2 regions of the Paraburkholderia sp. EG286B genome follow, and region 1 is predicted to be linked to the other one. Evidence: predicted binding sites of a transcription regulator. Region 1 holds the regulator's gene; the other holds the start of a gene.

What was found. Region 1 encodes FliA, which starts transcription of late flagellar genes. Its sites were predicted from a motif close to CTAAAGTTTNNNNNNNNNNNGCCGNTA; they were not measured.
Region 2: the regulator FliA is predicted to act here: its motif matches at 7,088-7,114, upstream of AB4Y42_RS14260 (DUF4088 family protein).

Annotation. Positions count from the first base shown of each region.
Region 1 is NZ_JBFRCF010000008.1:295,288-305,728, forward strand. It holds gene flhF (flagellar biosynthesis protein FlhF) at 1-1,189, shown strand, start outside; partial or broken gene AB4Y42_RS19780 (MinD/ParA family protein) at 1,182-1,964, shown strand; gene AB4Y42_RS19785 (RNA polymerase sigma factor FliA) at 2,321-3,052, shown strand; gene AB4Y42_RS19790 (flagella synthesis protein FlgN) at 3,221-3,664, opposite strand; gene flgM (flagellar biosynthesis anti-sigma factor FlgM) at 3,714-4,058, opposite strand; gene flgA (flagellar basal body P-ring formation chaperone FlgA) at 4,239-5,546, opposite strand; gene AB4Y42_RS19805 (flagellar basal body protein) at 5,793-6,308, shown strand; gene flgC (flagellar basal body rod protein FlgC) at 6,402-6,827, shown strand; gene AB4Y42_RS19815 (flagellar hook assembly protein FlgD) at 7,030-7,677, shown strand; gene flgE (flagellar hook protein FlgE) at 7,704-8,948, shown strand; gene flgF (flagellar basal-body rod protein FlgF) at 8,976-9,734, shown strand; gene flgG (flagellar basal-body rod protein FlgG) at 9,806-10,441, shown strand, end outside.
Region 2 is NZ_JBFRCF010000006.1:24,983-35,423, reverse strand. It holds gene AB4Y42_RS14310 (sodium:proton antiporter) at 1-1,378, opposite strand, end outside; gene AB4Y42_RS14305 (lactate utilization protein C) at 1,368-2,030, opposite strand; gene pncB (nicotinate phosphoribosyltransferase) at 2,116-3,327, opposite strand; gene fdxA (ferredoxin FdxA) at 3,654-3,977, shown strand; tRNA gene AB4Y42_RS14290 (tRNA-Asn) at 4,117-4,192, shown strand; tRNA gene AB4Y42_RS14285 (tRNA-Asn) at 4,272-4,347, shown strand; gene AB4Y42_RS14280 (CreA family protein) at 4,456-4,947, shown strand; gene AB4Y42_RS14275 (AraC family transcriptional regulator) at 4,976-5,878, shown strand; gene AB4Y42_RS14270 (AzlC family ABC transporter permease) at 6,018-6,746, shown strand; gene AB4Y42_RS14265 (AzlD domain-containing protein) at 6,743-7,066, shown strand; gene AB4Y42_RS14260 (DUF4088 family protein) at 7,201-7,962, shown strand; gene AB4Y42_RS14255 (ATP-dependent helicase) at 8,009-10,267, opposite strand; gene AB4Y42_RS14250 (hypothetical protein) at 10,431-10,441, opposite strand, start outside.

The DNA.
Region 1 (10,441 bases):
CCTCGGCAGCGTCGCCGACCCGGTGTTGCCGCCCGACGTCGACGCCAGCACGCCCGACTGGGCGCTCGAGGCCGCTCATGTCGCCGCGCGCCGCGCCGCGCAGCGCCTCGGCCACGGTCCGGAGGCCGCCGGCCCCGCGCCCGGCACTCGCAATGCGCAGGGCGCCGATGCGGCGCAAACCGTGAGCGAAGCGATCCGCGCGCGCATCGAGCAGGTCGTCAACGAAACCGTGATGAACGAGCTCGCCTCCATGCGCGGCATGATGGAAGAGCAGTTCGCGGGCCTCCTGTGGGGCGAGCGCCAGCGCCGCAGCCCGGTGCAGGGCGCGCTCACCAAGCAGCTGTTCGCCGCGGGCTTCTCGGCCCAGCTCGTGAAGATGATGATCGATCGCCTGCCCGACGTGCAGACCGAAGAGGCCGGCATGGAGTGGCTCCAGTCGGTGCTCGAATCGAACCTGCCCGTGCTCGAAGACGAAGAAGCGCTGATGGAGCGCGGCGGCGTGTTCGCGCTGATGGGCCCGACGGGCGTGGGCAAGACCACGACCACGGCGAAGCTCGCCGCGCGCTGCGTGATGCGCTTCGGCGCGAGCAAGGTGGCGCTGCTCACCACCGACAGCTACCGGATCGGCGGCCACGAGCAACTGCGCATCTTCGGCAAGATCCTTGGCGTTTCGGTGCACGCGGTGCGCGACGGCGCGGACCTCCAGCTCGCGCTCACCGAACTCAAGAACAAGCACATCGTGCTGATCGACACGATCGGCATGAGTCAGCGCGACCGCGCCGTGGCCGACCAGATCGCCATGCTGTGCGGCGCGGGCCGCCCGGTGCAGCGCCTGCTGCTGCTCTCGGCGACCAACCACGGCGACACGCTCAACGAAGTCGTGCAGGCCTACCAGAGCGAAGACGCACCGCTCACGGGCTGCATCCTCACCAAGCTCGACGAGGCGACCAACCTCGGCAGCGCACTCGACACCGTGCTGCGCTACAAGCTGCCGGTGCATTACGTCTCGACGGGCCAGAAGGTCCCCGAGAACCTTTATGTGGCGACGCGTCGCTTCCTGATCCGCAGTGCCTTCTGCATTCCGCGAGAGAGTTCGCCGTTCGTGCCGCACGAAGACGATATCCCGGCGCTGCTGTCGGCACTCTCGACGCGTTCGAATTCGCAGGCTCCCGAGGTCAGGTTTGGATAAGTTCGTAATCGATCAGGCAGAAGGGCTGCGGCGGCTGCTCGCGCGCGAAGGCTCGCGCGTGGTCGCGGTGACGGGCGGTGCAGGTTCGCCCGGGCGCACGACCACGGTGGTCAATCTCGCGGCGGCGCTCACCGCGCAGGGCAAGGACGTGCTCGTGATCGACGAGTGTCTGGGACCCCGCTCGGTCTGTGCGCTGGTGGGCGGTGTGCGGGGCGCAGGCAACTTCGCCGCCGTCATGCGCGGCGAGCGTACGCTCGACGAAGCTGTGGGCCGTCATGCGCTCGGCTTCGGCGTGCTGGCCGCCTCGCGCGACAACCGTGCGCAGTACACGGCCGCCCAGCTGCAGAAGGTCATTTCGGGTCCCGCGGACATCGTCCTGATCGACGCGCAGCTCGACGCCGACGGCGCGCTTTCGCCGCTCGCCATGCACGCGCACGACGTGCTGATCGTGATGCGCATCGGTGCGCAGTCGATCACGGACGCCTACGCGTGCATGAAACGGCTGCACTTCGCGCATGCGATCGCGCAGTTTCGCGTGCTCGCGAATCATGTGGCGAACGCCAGCGACGCGCAGGCCGCGATCGAGAACCTCGCGGGGGTGGCGAGCCGCTACCTGAGCGTGTCGCTCGACAGCGCCGGCAGTGTCGCCGCCGATCAGCACATGGCGCAGGCGCTCAGGCTCGCGCGCTGCATCGTCGATGCGTTTCCGTCGACGGCCGCCGCGCGCGATTTCCGCCACGTGGCCGCCGAACTGCCGCACTGGCCGATGCGACCCGCGGTCTCGGCGTGCTCGCCGGCCACGGCGCGCGCCAACGCGTTGTTCGGCGCGGCGCACGAAGAACATGAAGCGGCGGGCGACGCACCCGCCGACGATCTGGATGGCGCGCCGCAAGCCGGCGTCCAGCCACACGCTACCCATGCAACAGACGCCGCACACAGCACGCTCGCCGCGAACGCCGATTTGTTCGTTGCGGCCGTGACGGGTGTGCATCCCGCACCCAACGCAACATCCGCGTCCGCGTCGTCCCATGCGGGCTGGCGGACCGAGACGCCCGCGCAGCGGACGTCGCCGCAGCACGTCTGACGTGCGCACGACGACGCCAATCAGGGAGATGAGAAGTGGAGAGCACGATGTATAACGCTCAAGGAAAGATTTCGCAGGCCGACGTGCTCGCGAAGTACGCGCCGCTCGTGAGGCGGCTCGGCTTGCAGCTCGTCGCCAAGATGCCGGCGAGCGTGGACCTCGACGACCTGATCCAGGCCGGCATGATCGGCCTGCTCGACGCGGCCAACCGCTACAAGGAAGATCAGGGCGCGCAGTTCGAGACCTATGCGAGCCAGCGCATTCGCGGCGCGATGCTCGACGAGCTGCGCAGCAACGACTGGCTGCCGCGCAGCCTGCGCCGCACCTCGCGTGAAGTGGAAAGCGCGGTGCACAAGGTGGAGCAGCGGCTCGGGCGCTCGGCCAGCGAGACGGAGATCGCCGAGCATCTGAGCATGCCGCTCGACGAGTATCAGAGCATGCTGCAGGAACTGCACGGCAGCCAGCTCATCTACTACGAAGACTTCGACCGTTCCGCCGAGGACGAACCGTTCCTCGACCGCTACTGCGTCGATCATTCGGACCCGCTCTCGGCGCTGCTCGACGACAGCCTGCGCGGCGCGCTCGTCGAGGCGATCGACCGGCTGCCCGAGCGCGAGAAGCTGCTCATGTCGCTCTATTACGAGCGCGGCATGAACCTGCGCGAAATCGGCGCGGTGATGGAGGTGAGCGAGTCGCGCGTGTGCCAGCTGCACAGCCAGGCGGTGGCGCGCCTGCGCACGCGGCTGCGCGAGATGTCGTGGGCCGGCCAGGAGAATTGAGGCGGTAGACGCTCCGCGCGGCTGCCAGCGCGGACCGGGTGCGGTGAAAGAGCCGGAGTGCGAGAGCGCTCCGGCTTTTTTGTTGATGGACGGGACTCGCGCAAAACAAAAAAGCCGAAGCATCACTGCTTCGGCTTTTGTCTTTGGGCGAACGACGTGCGTGCGCGCTTACAGCCCGAACGCCGGCAGCCGCCCATCGGGACCGTACAGCATCGAGCCGTTGCCCGTTTCGCCGCGCAGGATCGACAGCGCGCGGCGGTTATGTTCCATGCGCGTGCGGATCATCATGCCGATGGTGAGATTCTTGCGGCGGGCGCGCTCGGTCGAGCCCTTGAGCAGCGCCCACTGGCTTGCCAGACGCGCGTCGCCGTCGCAGGCCATTTCGATGCCCTTGCGGCCGCCCGGCAGGCCGAGGCCGGCCAGTTGCGCGTCGCGCGCTTTTTCGAGGCCCGCGAGACGCTGCGTGAGCGTCGTCTTCTGCTCGACGATCTGCGGCAGCGCCTCCATGCCGTCGGCCGACACGAGCGCCTTTTCTTCATAGGCGAGCAGCGACGCGAACGCCTCGACCGTGGCGTGTTCGTCGATCAGTGTGGCCAACAGGGCATCTTTCATTGCAAGGCACCAAAAAAGCGAGGTTTGCGCGGCGCTCGCGCATCGGGCGTCAGTTGCCCGACGTCGGCTTCATGAGGTCGCGCGCGGTCTGGATCACGCCGTCGGCGATCTTGCCGGAGTCGATCTGCAACGTGCCGTTGCGGATCGCGTCCTTGATCGACTGCACGTGCGCCGTGTCGATGTCGGCGGAACCGCTCGCCGCGAGCGAGCGCATCGTCGACGAGAGCGACGAGAGGCTCACGTTCGCGCCGCCTTGGGCGGCGGCGGTCGTGCTGCCTGCCGCGCCGGAGGTGGCCGCGGTGTCGGTGCTTACGCCGGTCGAATCGGCTTGCGAGCGCGCGAGGCCATCCTGCAGCGTGCGCGGATCATTGCGGGTGGAGGAGTCAACTTTCACGATGGGCATTCCTGATCGATTTGACCTTGATAACGGCACAGGTCGGGCCGAACTTTAGCCGAAAATCCCACCGTTACATGCTGTTACGTGTGCTGGCGCACCAAGCCGGAAACGGCCGGATCGGGCCGTTGGACGAGGCTCTGCACACCCTGATCCGGCCCTTACCAGCGCTTACCGGCCCTAGATCTGCACCTGCACGGTACCCGCGTCCTTGACCACGCCCGAGATGATCTGGCCGCCGCTCGTGCGCACGCGCACCTGCTGGCCGGGCTCGGCGTTGTTGAGCGCGCTGCCCTCGGCGGAGATCGTGAAGTTGCTGCCCACGGCGATCACCTTGACCGTCTGGCCGATGACGACCGAGGCGGCGCTGCGCAGCATGTCGGTGCGCAGCGGCAGTCCCGCGGAAATGCGCGCGAGCGCGACGGCGCCCGTCGCCTGGTTCGGATCGGTGATGATGGTCTGCGGCAGGTTCGCGAGGTCGCCCGCGCGCGGCATGAAATCGGCGGCCGAAAGCGCCTCGCCCGCGCCGATCTGGCGCGAGGCCACGTAGTAGGTCACGTCCACGGCAATGCGCGCGCTCACATAGAGCGTCCACGGCTTCGCGCCGATGCAGCGCACGCCCACGGTCGTGTGTCCGTAGGTGCGCGCGCCCGGCGGCATGAACGGCTCGAGTGACGTGCAGGCCGCGAGGCCGCGCGGAAACACCGGCGCGACCGTGATGCCCACGTGGCCCGGCAAGCCTGCCGACTGCTGCTGCAGGAAGGCGAGCGCGGCGGCGCGGATTGATTCTCCGTCCTGCTGGCCGGGCGGCGTGGCCTGCACGTTCGTGGCGACGGCGCTGGTATTGGGGTTCGGCGGCGCGCTGGTGCTTGCGCTGGCAACCGGCTTCGCGCCCGCGAGCGCCGCTGCGCCCGCGTCCACGACCACCGGGGCGACGCGGTTCGCGGCGGTAGACAGGTTCACGCGCTGCAGCGCGCCCGCGTTGTTCGCATTGGCCGCCGGCACGCGCATGGGCTGGGCGCTCGCACCCGGCGCGGGAACCGTGACGATGCGCGGCGCGTCGCCCTGGGGCGCGCGCTCGCCGGGACCCGGAATCGTGATCATGCCGTTCGACTCGACACCCGCGCGCGCATCCTCGGGCACGCCGTGCGAATTCAGATCGGCATAGCTGGCCGCGCGCAGCGGCGCGGCCTCGGTGGCGGGAGCACTGCTGGCCGCAGCCGCGGCGGGCTTCTTCGCCGTGCTGGTGAGCAGCGCGTTCATCTGCGCGGCGTCGGCGCCCGCGCGGTCGCCGGGGCCCGCAATGAAGATCTGGCCGCCGGCGGCGTCCGGTTGCGCCGGCGTTTGTGCATGCGCGAGCGTGCCGCCAAAGAGCCCTCCGCCAAAGGCGCAGGCAAGCGCACACGTCCAGGACGCGCGCCACGACAGCGCGCGCACACGCCGCTCCAGGCCGGCGTGCGGCCTACGCAAGGTGGCAGTCTGCGGCATTGTCGTTCTCCATCGAATGCATTGACACGCCTCGCATTCTAGGCGGCGGCCCCCGCGCGCTAGCGTCGAATAGAGGGGCGCTTTACCGGCTATTCGTCCGATTGGTTCTTGCCACCCCCGCCTAATATTCCACTCCATGCGCAAAGGCCTTCGGACCACGCGCCTAACGTTTGCGCCGGTTTTCTCGCCGATGGCGAGCCCGCCGCGCTCAAGCCGAATCCTTTTTCGTTTCACGGAGAACGCCCGATGCTGGACAAACTCGATGCCGAATTCGCCTTCGGGCGCGAAGCGCTCGATGTGCGCGCCACGCGGCAGGCATTGATCTCTTCGAACATCGCGAACGCCGACACGCCGGGCTACCAGGCGCGCGACGTGGACTTCGCGGCGTCGCTGGCTGGCGCGCTGCGCCAGCAGGGCGCCGGCGGCAAGGTGGGCATGACGGCCACCTCGGGCGGCAACGTCCAGCCGCTTGCCATGGCGCAGCCCGCGGGCGTGACGAGTGGCATGCAGATGGCATCCACGGAGTCGGGCCACATGGCCGGCGACGCAAAGCTGATCCCGACGGGCGGCCCGGCCGACACCTACAAGAGCCAGCTCATGTACCGCACGCCGGTGCAGCCCGCGCTCGACGGCAACACGGTCGATCTCGACACCGAACGCGTGCAGTTCGCCGACAACGCGCTGCACTTCGAGTCGGGCATGACGGTGGTCTCGCAGCAGATCAAGACGATGCTCTCCGCGATCACCTCGGGTTCGAGCTGATCGCCGCAGGCAGCGCAGCCGGAAAACGCATTAACGAAGCCATGAACGACCAACGCGCGCGTGACGCGCACCTGATGTGAGGTCAACGAAACCATGCCATCCCTGATGAACATCTTCAGCGTTGCGGGCTCCGCCATGACGGCGGAATCGCAGCGTCTGAACGTGACGGCGTCCAATCTCGCCAACGCCGACAGCACGACCGGCCCCGACGGCCAGCCGTACAAGGCGAAGCAGGTCGTGTTCGCGGTGAACCCGCTCGGCGGCGCGCGCACGGCCTCGGGCCAGCAGGTGGGCGGCGTCAGGGTGACCGGCGTGGTGGACGACCCCACGCCGATGAAAGAGACCTACGACCCCGACAATCCCTCCGCCAACGCGGACGGCTACGTGACGATGCCGAACGTCGATCCGGTGCAGGAGATGGTGAACATGATCTCGGCGTCGCGCTCGTACCAGGCCAACGTCGAGACGCTGAACACGGCCAAGACGCTGATGCTCAAGACGCTCACGATCGGAACGTAAAGCGGGAAACCTGAAGCACGGCAAGCCGCAGTCAGTACGGACACTGCAGTACATACAGAGACCAGCGGGCGCGAAATGAAGCAGCGCCTGCCACCACCACACGCCAAAGCACGAAGCGCAATCGAGGGAGAACGCGTTGAGTTCCAGCAACACAACCATCGGCGGCAGCACCGCCACCGTGTCGCAGCAACTGCTCGACACCATGAACGGCACGAGCTCGAGTTCGTCGTCGGCGTCGTCGAGCGGCACGAGCGCGAGCGACCTGCAGTCCACCTTCCTGAAGATGCTCGTCGCCCAGCTGCAGAACCAGGACCCGACCAATCCGATGGACAGCTCGCAGATGACCTCGCAGCTCGCCCAGATCAACACGGTGTCGGGCATCCAGCAGCTCAACACGTCGCTGTCGTCGCTCTCCACCCAGCTTTCGGCAGGCCAGAACGCGCAGGCCGCGCTGCTGATCGGCTCGACCGTGCTCGCCCCGGGCAGCAGCGCCGCCGTGTCGAGCGGCAGCGCGCCGCAGCTCGGCGTGACGCTGCCTTCGGCGGTCTCGGACGTGAAGCTCACGATCACCAACTCGTCGGGCCAGGTCGTCAACACGCTCGACCTCGGCGCGCAGTCGGCCGGCACCGTGCCGGTCACCTGGAACGGCAAGGACAGCTCGGGCAACACGGTCGCCGACGGCACCTACACGATCACCGCGAGCGCGACGACCAACGGCCAGTCCGCCACGGCAACCGCGCTCGTCGCGAGCCAGGTGCAGGGCGTGGTCCAGAAGTCGGACGGCACCCCGAGCCTGTCGCTCGCCAACGGCAAGACCGTCGCGCTTACGAGCGTCGGCGCCATTCTCTGAACACGATAAACGCGGAGTAGACAACCATGGGCTACCAGCAAGGATTGAGCGGCCTCGCCGCGTCGTCGAACGATCTCGACGTGATCGGCAACAACATCGCCAACGCGAACACCGTTGGCTTCAAGCAGAGCACGGCGCAGTTCGCCGACGTCTACGCGAACACCATCGCGACGTCGGTGGGCAACCAGATCGGCCTCGGCGCCTCGCTGCAGACCGTGCAGCAGGACTTCGCGCAAGGCACGATCAGCACGACGGGCCAGGCGCTGAACGTCGCCATCAACGGCAACGGCTTCTACCAGATGTCGAACAACGGCACGATCACGTACTCGCGTAACGGCGTGTTCCAGCTCGACAAGAACGGCTACATCACCGATGCCTCGGGCAACGATCTGATGGGCTACGCCGCCAGTTCGACCGGTGTGATCAACACCGCGCAGACCGTGCCGCTCCAGGTGCCGACCACCAACATCGCACCCGTTGCGACCAAGAACATCACGGCGCAGCTGAACCTGAACGCACAGGCCACGACGCCGACCACCACGACCTTCAGCGAAACCGACTCGACGAGCTACACGTATTCGACGTCGGTCACGGCCTACGACACGCTCGGCGGTACCCAGACGGTCAACATGTATTTCGTGAAGGACGCGACGAGCGGCCAGTGGGACGTGTATGCCGGTCAGGCCGGCTCGGTGTCGAAGCTCGGCACGGCGCAGTTCAGCTCGTCCGGCGCGCTGCAGAGCATTACCCCGGATACGGCCAACGGCGTGACGAGCAACGGCACCACGTCGCTTACGTTCAGCATCAACCCGACGGACGGCTCGACGAAGCCCCAGTCGCTGACGCTCGACCTCGCGGGTACGACCCAGTACGGCTCGGCCAACGGCGTGAACAACCTCGCCCAGGACGGCTACGCGAGCGGCACGCTGTCGAACTTCTCGATCGGCGCGGACGGCACCATCACCGGCAACTACTCGAACGGCCAGACCATGTCGCTCGGCCAGATCGTGCTCGCCAACTTCAACAACCCGAATGGCCTCCTGAACCTGGGCGGCAACCAGTTCCAGCAAACGGCGGCATCGGGCGTCGCGCAGGTCTCCACGCCGGGCAGCACGAACCACGGCACGCTCACGGGCGGCGCGCTCGAAGCGTCGAACGTCGACCTGACGAACCAGCTCGTCGACCTGATCACGGCCCAGCGCAACTACCAGGCGAACGCGCAGACCATCAAGACGCAGCAGACCGTCGACCAGACGCTGCTGCAGATGTAACGCGTCTAACCACGTACCGGGCACATCATGGACCGACTGATCTATACCGCGATGACGGGCGCGAGCCAGGCGCTCGAGCAGCAGGCCGTCGTCGCGAACAACCTCGCGAACGTCTCGACCACGGGCTTTCGCGCGCAGCTCGCCAACTTTCGCGCCGTGCCGATGTCGTTCGGCGACGGCTCGACGGTGAACGACCAGACGACGCGCACCTACGTGCTCTCGGCGACGCCTGGCTCGGACATGACGCCCGGTGCGATCTCGCATACCGGCAACCCGCTCGATATCGCGATCCAGGGCCAGGGTTTCATGGCCGTGCAGACGGCCGACGGCAACGAGGCCTATACGCGTGCGGGCAACCTGCACGTCGATGAAAACGGCCAGCTCGTCACGGCCAACAACCTGCAGGTGATCGGCGGCGGCGGCCCGATCGCGGTGCCGCCGGGCTCGGCGGTCACGATCGGCAAGGACGGCACGGTTTCGGCCATCGCGCCGGGCAGCCCCGCCAACGCGATCGCCATGATCGACCAGATCAAGTTCGTCAACCCGCCGGCCGGTGCGCTCACGCGCGGCGACGACGGCCTGTTCCACACGTCGGACGGCAACCCCGCCGACGCGGACCAGACCGTGCAGGTCGCGACCGAGTCGCTCGAGGGCAGCAACGTGAACCCGGTGGCGGCGATGGTCTCGATGATCACCAACGCGCGCCAGTTCCAGATGCAGACCAAGCTGCTGCAGAACGCGGACCAGAACGAGCAGAGCGCGAACCAGCTGCTCAACTTCAGCTAAGCCATTTCAAGTTAATGAAGGCCGCTTCGCGCCGCACGACGCGCGCGAGGCCGGACCGGGAGAAAGACACCGTGAACCGATCGCTCTACATCGCCGCCACCGGCATGAACGCCCAGCAGGCGCAGATGGACGTGATCTCGAACAACCTCGCGAACGTGAGCACCAATGGCTTCAAGGGCTCGCGCGCCGTGTTCGAGGACCTCATGTACCAGACGCTGCGCCAGCCGGGTGCGAACTCGACCCAGCAAACCGAACTGCCTTCGGGCAGCCAGGTGGGCACGGGCGTGCAGCAGGTGGCGACCGAGCGTCTCTATACGCAGGGCAACCTGCAGCAGACCGGCAACTCGAAGGACGTGGCGATCAACGGCGCCGGCTTCCTCCAGGTGCAGATGCCCGACGGCACGACGGCCTACACGCGCGACGGCTCGTTCCAGACCAACGCGCAAGGCCAGCTCGTGACGGCGAGCGGCTACCAGGTGATGCCGGCGATCACGGTGCCCGCCAACGCCACCTCGCTCACCATCGGCAGCGACGGTGTAGTGACGGTCACGACGCCGGGCTCGAGCAACAACACGACCATCGGCACGCTGCAGCTCGCCATGTTCATCAACCCGGCCGGGCTGCAGTCGAACGGGCAGAACCTGTTGTCGGAAACGGCATCGTCGGGCGCGCCCACCGTTTCCACGCCGGGCCAGAACGGTTCGGGC
Region 2 (10,441 bases), on a different contig from region 1:
AGCCAAGATAGCCGAAGAAGCCCGGCATGCGCACGCCGCGCGACTGCGCGATCGCCTTCACCATGAAGTTCGGCGCGTTGCCGATATAGGTGAGCGCGCCCATCCACACCGCGCCTGCCGAGATCGCCGCGAGCGTTTTCGCGCCGCCCGACATGAGCGCGTTGGCGTCGCCGCCCGCGAGATTGAAGAACACGAGGTAGGTGGGCGCGTTGTCGAGAAACGACGAGAGGAGCCCCGTCGCCCAGAAGTACAGCGCCTCGTTGGGGCGGCCCGGTGCGTCGTTCACGAACTGGATCAGCGCGGCGAATGCGCCCGCCTCGCCCGCGCGCAGCATCGCGATGACCGGCGTGATCGTCACGAAAATGCCCGCGAACAGCTTGGCCACCTCGACGATCGGCGCCCACTCGAAGCCGTTGTCGGCGCGCGCCGCTTTCGACGTGAATGCGAGCGAAATGAGTGCGAGCGCAACGAGTCCCGCATCGCGCACGAGATTCTGCAACTGCAGGTGCGCGCCCGCGACCTCGAAAACGATACCGGGACGCCACACGCCGCTCATCAGCACGAGCGCGACGAGCACCGCGAGCAGCACGAAATTCGCCTTGCCGCCGATGGAGAGCGCGTCGGTGTCCGGCGTCGGGTCGAGCGCAGCGGCGCGCGCTTCCCCGGCGCGGCGGAAGTACCAGCTATCGAGCGCGTAGAACACCGCGAGCAGCACGCCGCACACGAACAGCATCGGCAGCGCGAGATGCTGCGCAGTCCAGAAGAATCCCACGCCGTTGAGAAAGCCGAGGAACAGCGGCGGATCGCCGAGCGGCGTGAGCAGGCCGCCCGCGTTCGCGACGAGAAAGATGAAGAACACGACCACGTGCACGTTGTGCCGGCGGTTGTCATTCGCGCGCAGGAGCGGGCGGATCAGCAGCATCGCCGCGCCGGTCGTGCCCATCACGCTCGCGAGCACGGTGCCGAGCGCGAGGATCGCCGTGTTCATGCGCGGCGATCCGTGCAGATTCCCGTAGACGCAGATGCCGCCCGCAATCGTATAGAGCGCGCCGAGCAACACGATGAAGGGGAGATATTCGTCGACGACGGCGTGCACGAACAGCGGATACGTCACGCCGACACCATGCGTGGCCGCGAACGGCAGCAGGAACGCGAGCGCCCAGGCCGCCGAAATCTTGCCGAAGTGGTGATGCCAGAACGCGGCCGCGAACATCGGGAAAAACGCGATCGACAGCAGCATGCCGGCGAACGGCAGCGCCCACGCGGCGCCGAGCGATGCGCCGTCGAAGGCCGCCGCGTGGGCGTTCGTGCTGAAGAGTGTCAGCGCGGCGAAGCGCGTCAGCGCGCAAGCGCTCGAAGAAGTGCCCTTACGCGCCATGCACGACGATCACATGCACGCGATACGGCCCGTGTGCGCCAAGGATGATGGTCTGCTCGATGTCGCCGGTGCGCGAAGGCCCCGAAACGAAGTTGACCGCGCGCGGCAGCTCGCCGCGTTCGGCGCGCATCAGCGCGAAGGCGTCCTCGTGGCCCGCGACGATGCGCGAAGCGGGCACGACGGCGATGTGCGTTTCGGGCAGCAGCGCGCCCGAGGCCCACGTCTGCGGGCTCGATAGCAGGACCAGCGTGCCGGTCTCGGCCGTGGCGCAGAAGCAGCCCGTGAGGCCGACGAGATCGCGATCTTCGGGCTTGCGGTATTGCACGGCGAGTCCCGCGCCGGCCCAGTCGAACGTGTCGAGCGTCTTCCACGCGACGGCCTGCATGGGCAGGCTACGCTCGGCGAGATAGCGTTGCGCGGCAGCGGGCACGTCGGCGAGCTGCTGGACTTCGTCGACGGTGCTCGACATCTTGCGCGCCTCGCCAACGAAGCGCGCGACGAGATCGCCTTCGAGCGGCGGGCGCGGACCCTCCGGATGAAGCGCGAGGTACTCGGCCACGGCTTGCCGCTCGTGCGCCGCGGGCGTGGCCTCGCGTCCCTGCGCCGCGCGAATGCGCGCGAGTATGCTGCGGCGGGCGGCCGTCGTGTCCATGAACGTCCTCGTCAGATGAAGAAAGGCGACGCGCCGATTATACCGGGGCGTCGCCTGCGATCTGCGGGTCAAGCGTGCGCGTTGTTCAAGACGCCTGGTTGCCCCCGCACTCTTCCTCCACGGGCTGCTCGATGCCGAACACCTGGCGCAGATAGGCGAGATACGCCTTGTCGTCGCACATGTTCTTGCCCGGCGAATCGGAGAGCTTGGCGACGGGCTGCCCGTTGCAGCGGACCATCTTGATGACGATCTGCAACGGCTGATAGCCCAGGTCGTTGGTGAGGTTCGTGCCCACGCCGAACGCGAGGCGGCAGCGGTCGCCGAAACGCTCGTACAGGCGCAGCACCTTGGGAATGTCGAGCGCGTCCGAGAAGATCATCGTCTTCGTGCGCGGATCGCAGCGGTTGTCCTCGTAGTGCTTGAGCAGGCGCTCACCCCACTCGAACGGATCGCCCGAGTCGTGCCGCGCGCCGTCGAAGAGCTTGCAGAAGTACATGTCGAAGTCGCGCAGAAAGGCCTGCATGCCGTAGACGTCCGAGAGCGCGATGCCGAGGTCGCCGCGGTATTCCTTCGCCCACATCTCGAAGCCGAAGATCTGCGAGTCGCGCAGACGCGGCCCGAGCGCCTGGCACGCCTGCAGGTACTCGTGCGCCATCGTGCCGAGCGGCGTGAGGTTGTGCTTCATCGCGTAGTAGACGTTGCTCGTGCCCGTGAACTGCTCGCCGAGATCGTCCTTGAGCGTGAGGATCACCTCCTCGTGCCAGCGCTTCGAGAAGCGGCGGCGCGTGCCGTAGTCGGCGATCTTGCAGTCGGCGAATTCGGGCTTCGCGCCGAGCAGCTCGATCTTGTGGCGCAGGCGCTCGCGCCCCTCCTCGTACTGCGGATGATGCTGCGTGTTGCGGAAGTACACCTCGTTGACGATGGCGAGCACCGGGATCTCGAAGAGGATCGTGTGCAGCCACGGCCCCTTGATCGCGATGTCGATCTCGCCATTGGCCTTGGGCGACGGCGTGACCGAGATGTACTTTTCGTTGAGGTGAAAGAGCGCGAGAAAGTCGATGAAGTCGCTCTTGATGAAGCGCATCTTGCGCAGGTACTCGAGCTCGGTCTCGGCGAAGCGCAGCCTGCACAGCTTCTGGATCTCGCTGCGGATCTCGTCCACGTAGGGCACGAGATCGACGTTCGGCGTGCGGCAGCGGAAACGGTATTCCACATTGGCCGCGGGGAAATGATGCAGCACCACCTGCATCATGGTGAATTTGTAGAGATCGGTATCGAGCAGCGAAGTAATGATCATGATGGGCCAGCCGGACTGCAATCGGATAGCGCCCGCGAAGCGGGATCCGGACACGCTGCCGGGCAGATGCCCCTCAGCGGTTCCGGGCGGCAGGCGCCAGCGGTGCGTCCATGTTACCCGAATGCCTGCGCGCGCCGCGTGCCCGCCGGCACGGCCCCTCGCGCACAAGGGGTAAAACGTTGCGGATCACCCCGGCATATAAACTAATCACGAAACGATCTAAGGACCGTTGCGGGCCTGTGGTTGGGGTAATTCCTCATCAGTTACAATAGCGCTTTTGGCGAACCGCCATCCCCCGATACAAAAAGCTTGCAGGAGCTGCCTGAATGACTCACGTTGTGACCGAGAGCTGCATCAAGTGCCGCTATACCGACTGCGTCGATGTGTGCCCGGTGGACTGCTTTCGCGAAGGTCCCAACTTCCTCGCGATCGACCCGGACGAGTGCATCGACTGCGCCGTGTGCGTTGCCGAGTGCCCGGTGAACGCCATCTACGCCGAGGAAGACGTGCCTGGCGACCAGCAATCGTTCATCGAGCTGAACGCCGACCTCGCGAAGGGCTGGCCGAGCATCACGAAGACCAAGGCCCCGCTGCCGGAAGCCGACGAATTCAAGGACGTGAAGGACAAGCTCGCGCTGCTCGCACGCTGATCGCTTGTTCGGGGTGTCTTCCCGCCGCCGTCGCTTACACGGACAGTCCCTCGCGCAGCGGATTGCCCTAAACAGATCGCGACAGGGTATTGACAGGCCCAGCCAGACCCCATAGAATCTCGTTCTCTGCTTTTGTTGATCCCCGATAGCTCAGTCGGTAGAGCGCCGGACTGTTAATCCGTAGGTCCCTGGTTCGAGCCCAGGTCGGGGAGCCAAGATTCGCAAAAGCCCGTTGGCGTTCACAACGCAAAACGGGCTTTTTTATGACGTAAAGTGTTGTCGCTGTACTGCTGGTCCCCGATAGCTCAGTCGGTAGAGCGCCGGACTGTTAATCCGTAGGTCCCTGGTTCGAGCCCAGGTCGGGGAGCCAAAATATCGAGGGGTTGCGTGGTTGCACGCAACCCCTTTTTCTTTTGCTGCGCGCGTGGCGCACGCTACCCTCCCCGATAATGTCGCTTCGTCATCTTCGGGAATCCGCATGAAATCCACCCGCCTCTGCGCTTGCCTCGCGCGCCCGCTGCTCGCCTGCGCGAGCCTCGTCGCCTGCGCCGCCGCCCACGCCGAACAGATCGGCAGTGTGAACACCAACTTCCGCGTGACCGGCTCGGACAAGGTCGTCGTCGAGGCCTACGACGATCCGCAGGTGCCAGGCGTGACCTGCTACGTCTCCCGCGCACGCACGGGCGGCGTGAAGGGCACGCTCGGCATTGCGGAAGATCCGACCGAGGCATCGATCGCGTGCCGGCAGGTCGGGCCGATCTCCTTCGCAGGTCCGCTCAAACAGCAAGACGACGTCTTCAACGAGCGCATGTCGTTCCTCTTCAAGACGCTGCACGTCGTGCGCGTGGTCGACGCGAAGCGCAACGCGCTCGTGTATCTGACCTACAGCGACCGCGTGGTGAGCGGCAGCGCCAAGAACAGCGTCACGGCCGTGCCGGTGCCCGCGGGCACGACGATTCCGCTGCGCTAAACTGGGGATCCGTGCAGGATCCTTCACCATGACCGGTTCCCGTTTTCGAGACTCCGCCCGCTACTGGCGCACGCCGCTTCTGCCCGGCGCGGATCTCGTCACGGCCGAATACAACCAACATACGTTCGCGCCGCACTGGCACGAGGCCTACACGATCCCCGTGATCGAGGGCGGCGCGGAATGCTTTCGCTATCGCGGCACGCAGCATGTCGCCGCGACGGGCAGCGTGCCGGTGATCAATCCGGGGGAGCTGCATACGGGTTCACGCGCCGTCGAAGAAGGCTGGAGCTATCGGGTGATGTACGTGCCGATCGACTTCCTGCACGAGCTCGCCGGCGAAATCGCCGGGCGCACGCAGCCGCTGCCGTGGTTCGACGCCGAGGTGATCCACGATCTCGATCTCGCGCACCGGCTCTCGCGCGCCCACCGGCTGCTGGAAGCCGACGCGGACTGGCGGCGCGGCGCAGCCGTGCCCGAACCCGGCGCGAGCGCCAGTCCGGCATCGCCTTCGGCGCCTTGTGCCGACCTCCTCGCCGTGGAAGGCTCGCTGCTCGACGCACTCTCGACGCTGCTCACGCGCTACGGCCGCACGCGCGAGGCGGCGCTCAAACACGGCCCGAACGATCCCCGCGTGGAAACGATGAAGGCGCTCCTCGCCGCCGATCTCGCCACGCCGCTGCGCGTGGCCGATCTCGCCCAGGCGGTCGGCCTCTCGCCGTTTCACGCCACGCGGCTCTTCACGCAGGCAACCGGGCTGCCGCCGCACGCCTGGCGCACCCAGCTGCGCCTGCAACGCGCCCTCGCCCCGCTGCGCGAAGGCGCTACGGTTGCCGAGGTCGCCGCCGCGAGCGGTTTCACCGACCAGAGCCATTTCACGCGACACTTTCGGCGCATGTTCGGCGTGCCGCCGGGGCGCTGGCAGTCGTCCTGAACGCGCCGGCCCGCATCCCGCCGCAAGAACGTACAAGCCACGCGTAAGGCGGCCCGCTATGCTGTCCCCTTGTATCAGGAGGAACAGTTTGACCACGCATCCCAACCGCCTTGCCGAATTCATCGCCGGCGCGCGCGACATGATCCCCATGATGATCGGCGCCGCGCCCTTCGGCGTGATCTTCGGCACGCTCGTCACCTCGGGCCCGCTTTCGCTCTGGCACGGCCAGTTCATGTCGCTCGCCGTGTTCGCCGGCTCCGCGCAGTTCATCGCGCTCGGGCTGATCGCTTCGCACGCGAGCTTCGCGGTGATTTGGGCCACCACGTTCATCGTGAACCTGCGCCACGTGCTCTATAGCGCGACGCTCGCGCCCTATATCTCGCACCTGCCGCTGCGCTGGCGGCTCGTGCTCGGCAGCCTGCTCACCGATGAGGTCTTCGCCGTCGCGTGGGCGCATTTGCGCCGCCATCCGCCCGGCGACGACGTCTCGCCGTGGCATTTCCTCGGCTCGGGCCTCTCGATGTACCTGAACTGGCAACTCTGGACCGCGGCCGGCCTGCTGTTCGGCGCGGCGTTCCCGGGTCTGCAGTCGCTCGGCCTCGACTTCGCGATGGTCGCGACCTTCATCGCCATCGTCGTGCCACAGCTGGTCGCCTTGCGCTACCTCGCCGCCGCCGCGACGGCGGGCGCGCTCGCCTTTTTCTGGCAGGGCTGGCCGTACAAGCTCGGGCTGCTCGGCGCCGTGCTCGCGGGCGTGGTCGTGGGTGTCGTGCTCTCACGGCCAGGTTCGTCGCGCGGCGCCCGCGCCGGCAGAGAGTCCTCCCGCAAGTCCCCCAACGTCCAACGCACCGCAGGAGCCGGACAATGAACTACGTCGTCCTGATTCTCGGCATGGCCCTGATCACCCTGGTCATTCGCACTGCGGTGTTCGTGCTCGGCGACCGGCTGGTATTTCCGCCGCTCGTGCGCACCGCGCTCGGCTTCGTGCCCGTCACCGTGCTCACGGCGATCATCGTGCCGATGGCGGTCTCGCCCCACGGTCAGGGCGCCGAGCTGACCTGGCGCAACCCGCAGCTCGTCGGCGCGCTCGCGGCGATCGTCGTCAGCGCGCTCACGAAGCGCCCGCTCCTCACCATTGCGATCGGGCTCGGCGTGTTCTTCCTCTGGCAAGGCGTTGTCCTGCGCTAGAGGCAAGCGTCGCCCCTTACGCTCAAGTTTCACCCCGGAGCGCCGTTAAACCCGTCAGGGCCTGCTCTGGCAGGCCACTGCTCGAACGGCGAGAGCACGCGAGAAGCGACAAGGATTACACCGGGGCAACCACAATGGGGCATATCACCCTTAACCTGAAGGACGAAACGCTTGCGTCGCTGCGCAAGGATTTCGACGCGTTCCTGCGCGTCTCGCTCAAACTCGACCCGCAATTCGCCACGCCGGAATTCGAGGACTACCTGCGCGCGAAGCTGCTCGACAACATGACGCCGCTCACGGAGCACGCCGTCCAGCGGCTCCTGCAAGGCGGCCAGTACGCGTGGGCCAAGCGCACGCTCGACAAGGAATTCCCCGAGGTCGTCTCGATCCTGATGCGTCAGGCAGGCGAATTCGGTTTCGGCTTCGCGTCGCGGCCCGAGTGGACGCCCGACGAACTCTCGAAGCAGTGCCGCGACTGGGCGGCGGCCATCGTGAGCGAAGCCCAGGGCGACGACACGCTGGTCGATCCGCTGGCGGCACAGATCAAGTCGGGCGTGCAGGACATCCAGGCCCTCGAAGAGTCGATGCAGACGCCCGCGTGGCGCCTCACCGAGTCGTTGCGTCAGCGTGTGTACGAAGCGAAGATCGGCTGTGAACAGGCGAGCGGCAGTGCGGCGCGCGAGCGTCTGGGCGAGCTGCGCGGGCTGCTGAGGCTCGGCGTGACGCATGGCGTGTTCCAGAAGCAGGAAGCGCAACAGATCATGGAGTATCTGCGCCTGCTCAAGCCCGAGATTTTCGTCGAGGAGCCCGACGATGTGTTCACGCGCCTCGCCGCGTGGATGCGCAACTTCTTCATGCCGCCGCAGCGCAGCACGGCACGCGAGCAGCGGCGCTAAGCGCTGGCGCGCGCGCCTGAAAACGGCGCGCGCCCCGCTTTCCACCTCAATCCCACATCTTCCTGAGCTTCGCGGCGATCTCGACCTTCGCCTGCGCGGCTGCGGCGAGTCCGGCCGCGCTCGGCGCGCTCGCCACGGGCGCGGGCGGCCATGCGCGGGATTCGAACAGCGGCAGCATGGGCGTCGCGATGAAGCGCGTGCGCGAGGCCCACACGTGCCGGTCGCCCGACGCCACCTGGTTGTGCACATAAAAGCGCTGCGGCACGACGATGTGCAGATCCTCCTTCGCGCGCGTCATCGCCACATAGAGCAGCCGCCGCTCCTCCTCCAGTTCCTCGTCGCTGCCCGCGCCGAGATCGGATGGAATGCAGCCGTCCACGCCGTTGAGCACGAACACGTTGCGCCACTCCTGCCCCTTCGCCGAATGGATCGTCGAGAGGATCAGATAGTCCTCGTCGAGCAGCGGATCGGCGGATTCGGCGCTCGTGGCGTCGGGCGGATCGAGTGTGAGTTCGGTGAGAAAACGCTCGCGCGAGGCGTAGGTGCTCGCGATGCTCTCCATCTGCAGCAAGTCGGCGAGACGCATCTGGGCGTCTTCGTGATTGCGCTCGAGATGCGGTTCGTACCAGCGCCGCACGCGTTCGAACTCGGCGGGCCACGGCGTCGAGCGCATCGAGAGGCTGTCGATGAGCGACGCAAACGCGGGCCAGTCCTCGGCCGCGCGCGGCGGCGGCGCGAATGCCGCGAGCGCCTCGGCGGCGCGATACGCGCCCGTGCACGCGGCGACCTGGTCGAGCAGGCGCGCGGCGTTGGCGGGCCCAACGCCCGGCAGCAACTGCGTCACGCGAAACCCCGCCACACGGTCAAGCGGATTCTCGGCCCAGCGCAGCACCGCCAGCACGTCTTTCACGTGCGCGGCGTCGAGAAAACGCAGTCCGCCGAACTTCACGAACGGGATATTGCGCCGCGCCAGTTCGATTTCGAGCGTCGCGCTGTGGTGCGCCGCGCGAAACAGCACGGCCTGCTGCTTGAGCTTCATGCCCGCTTCGCGCGCCTCGAGAATCTGCTCGACGACGTAGCGCGCCTGGGTGGCCTCGTCGGCCACGGTGACGAGGCGCGGGCGCTGCTGCGAGGGGCGGTCGGTCCACAGGTTTTTGGTGAAGCGCTCGGCGGCGGCGTCGATCACCGCGTTCGAGGCCGCGAGGATCGGCGCCGTCGAACGGTAGTTGCGCTCGAGCGTCACCTGACGCGCGGGCGGATCGAACTGCGCCGGGAAGTCGAGAATGTTGCGCACGGTCGCGCCGCGAAACGAATAGATCGCCTGGGCGTCGTCGCCGACCACGGTGAGGCCGCGGCCATCGGGCTTGAGCGCGAGCAGGATCGAGGCCTGCAGACGGTTGGTGTCCTGGTATTCGTCGACGAGGATGTGGTCGAAACGGCCCGCGAGATCGGCGGCAATGGCCGGCTCCGCGGCCATGTGTGCCCAGTAGAGCAGCAGGTCGTCGTAGTCGAGGACGTTCTGCTTCTGCTTGGCGTCCACGTACGAGGCGAACAGCGCACGTAGCTGCGGCTCCCACTCGAGGCACCACGAGAACGAACGGTTGAGTACATTGGCGAGCGAGTCGCCCGTATTGACCGCGCGCGAATAGATCGCGAGGCAAGTCGATTTCGAGGGGAAGCGCTTTTCCTTGGCCGAGAAACCCAGCTCGTGGCGCACCAGATTCATGAGATCCGCGGAATCCTCGCGGTCGTTGATCGTGAACGCCGGCGACAGGCCGATGTGATCCGCGTACTCGCGCAGCAACCGCGCGCCCACGCCGTGAAAGGTGCCCGCCCAGCTGAGCCCCTGCGCGAGCACGGCAGCCGCGCCCGGCGCGCTGGCGGCGATGCGCGCCACGCGCCGCGTCATTTCCTGCGCGGCGCGCCGCGAGAACGTGAGCAGCAGAATGCGGTGCGGGTCGGCGCCGCCCGCGATCAGATGCGCGACGCGGTGAGCGAGCGTATTCGTCTTGCCCGACCCGGCGCCCGCGATCACGAGCAGCGGGCCCGGCAGCGCCGAACCCGGCGCATAGCCCGCTTCGCCGCCGTGCTCGACGGCCTCGCGCTGCGCGTCGTTGAGTTTCGCGAGCCACGCGGAAACGGCATTGGCCGCTTCGGCGCGCGCCTGGCTGGCATCGGAGGCAGAGGAATCGGCAACGGAAACGGTGGACACGGCGGGCGCTGGGACGATGAACGAGGCGAATCGGGAAGGAGCGACGCATACTGTATATCCATACACCCCGCATCCGCAAGCGCCTGATTCCATGGCGATCTGGCGGGATTTAACGACAACGCCGTGGCGCGTTACGTCGCCGACCTCCGGGAGTCACCAAACGAAACGGCGGCGCCCGTTGCCGGACGCCGCCGCTTACAAGCCTGGCAAAGCCTGCGCCCCAGAGGGCGCAGGCGCCATCGGCATCAGCCGCTCGTCACTGCGACT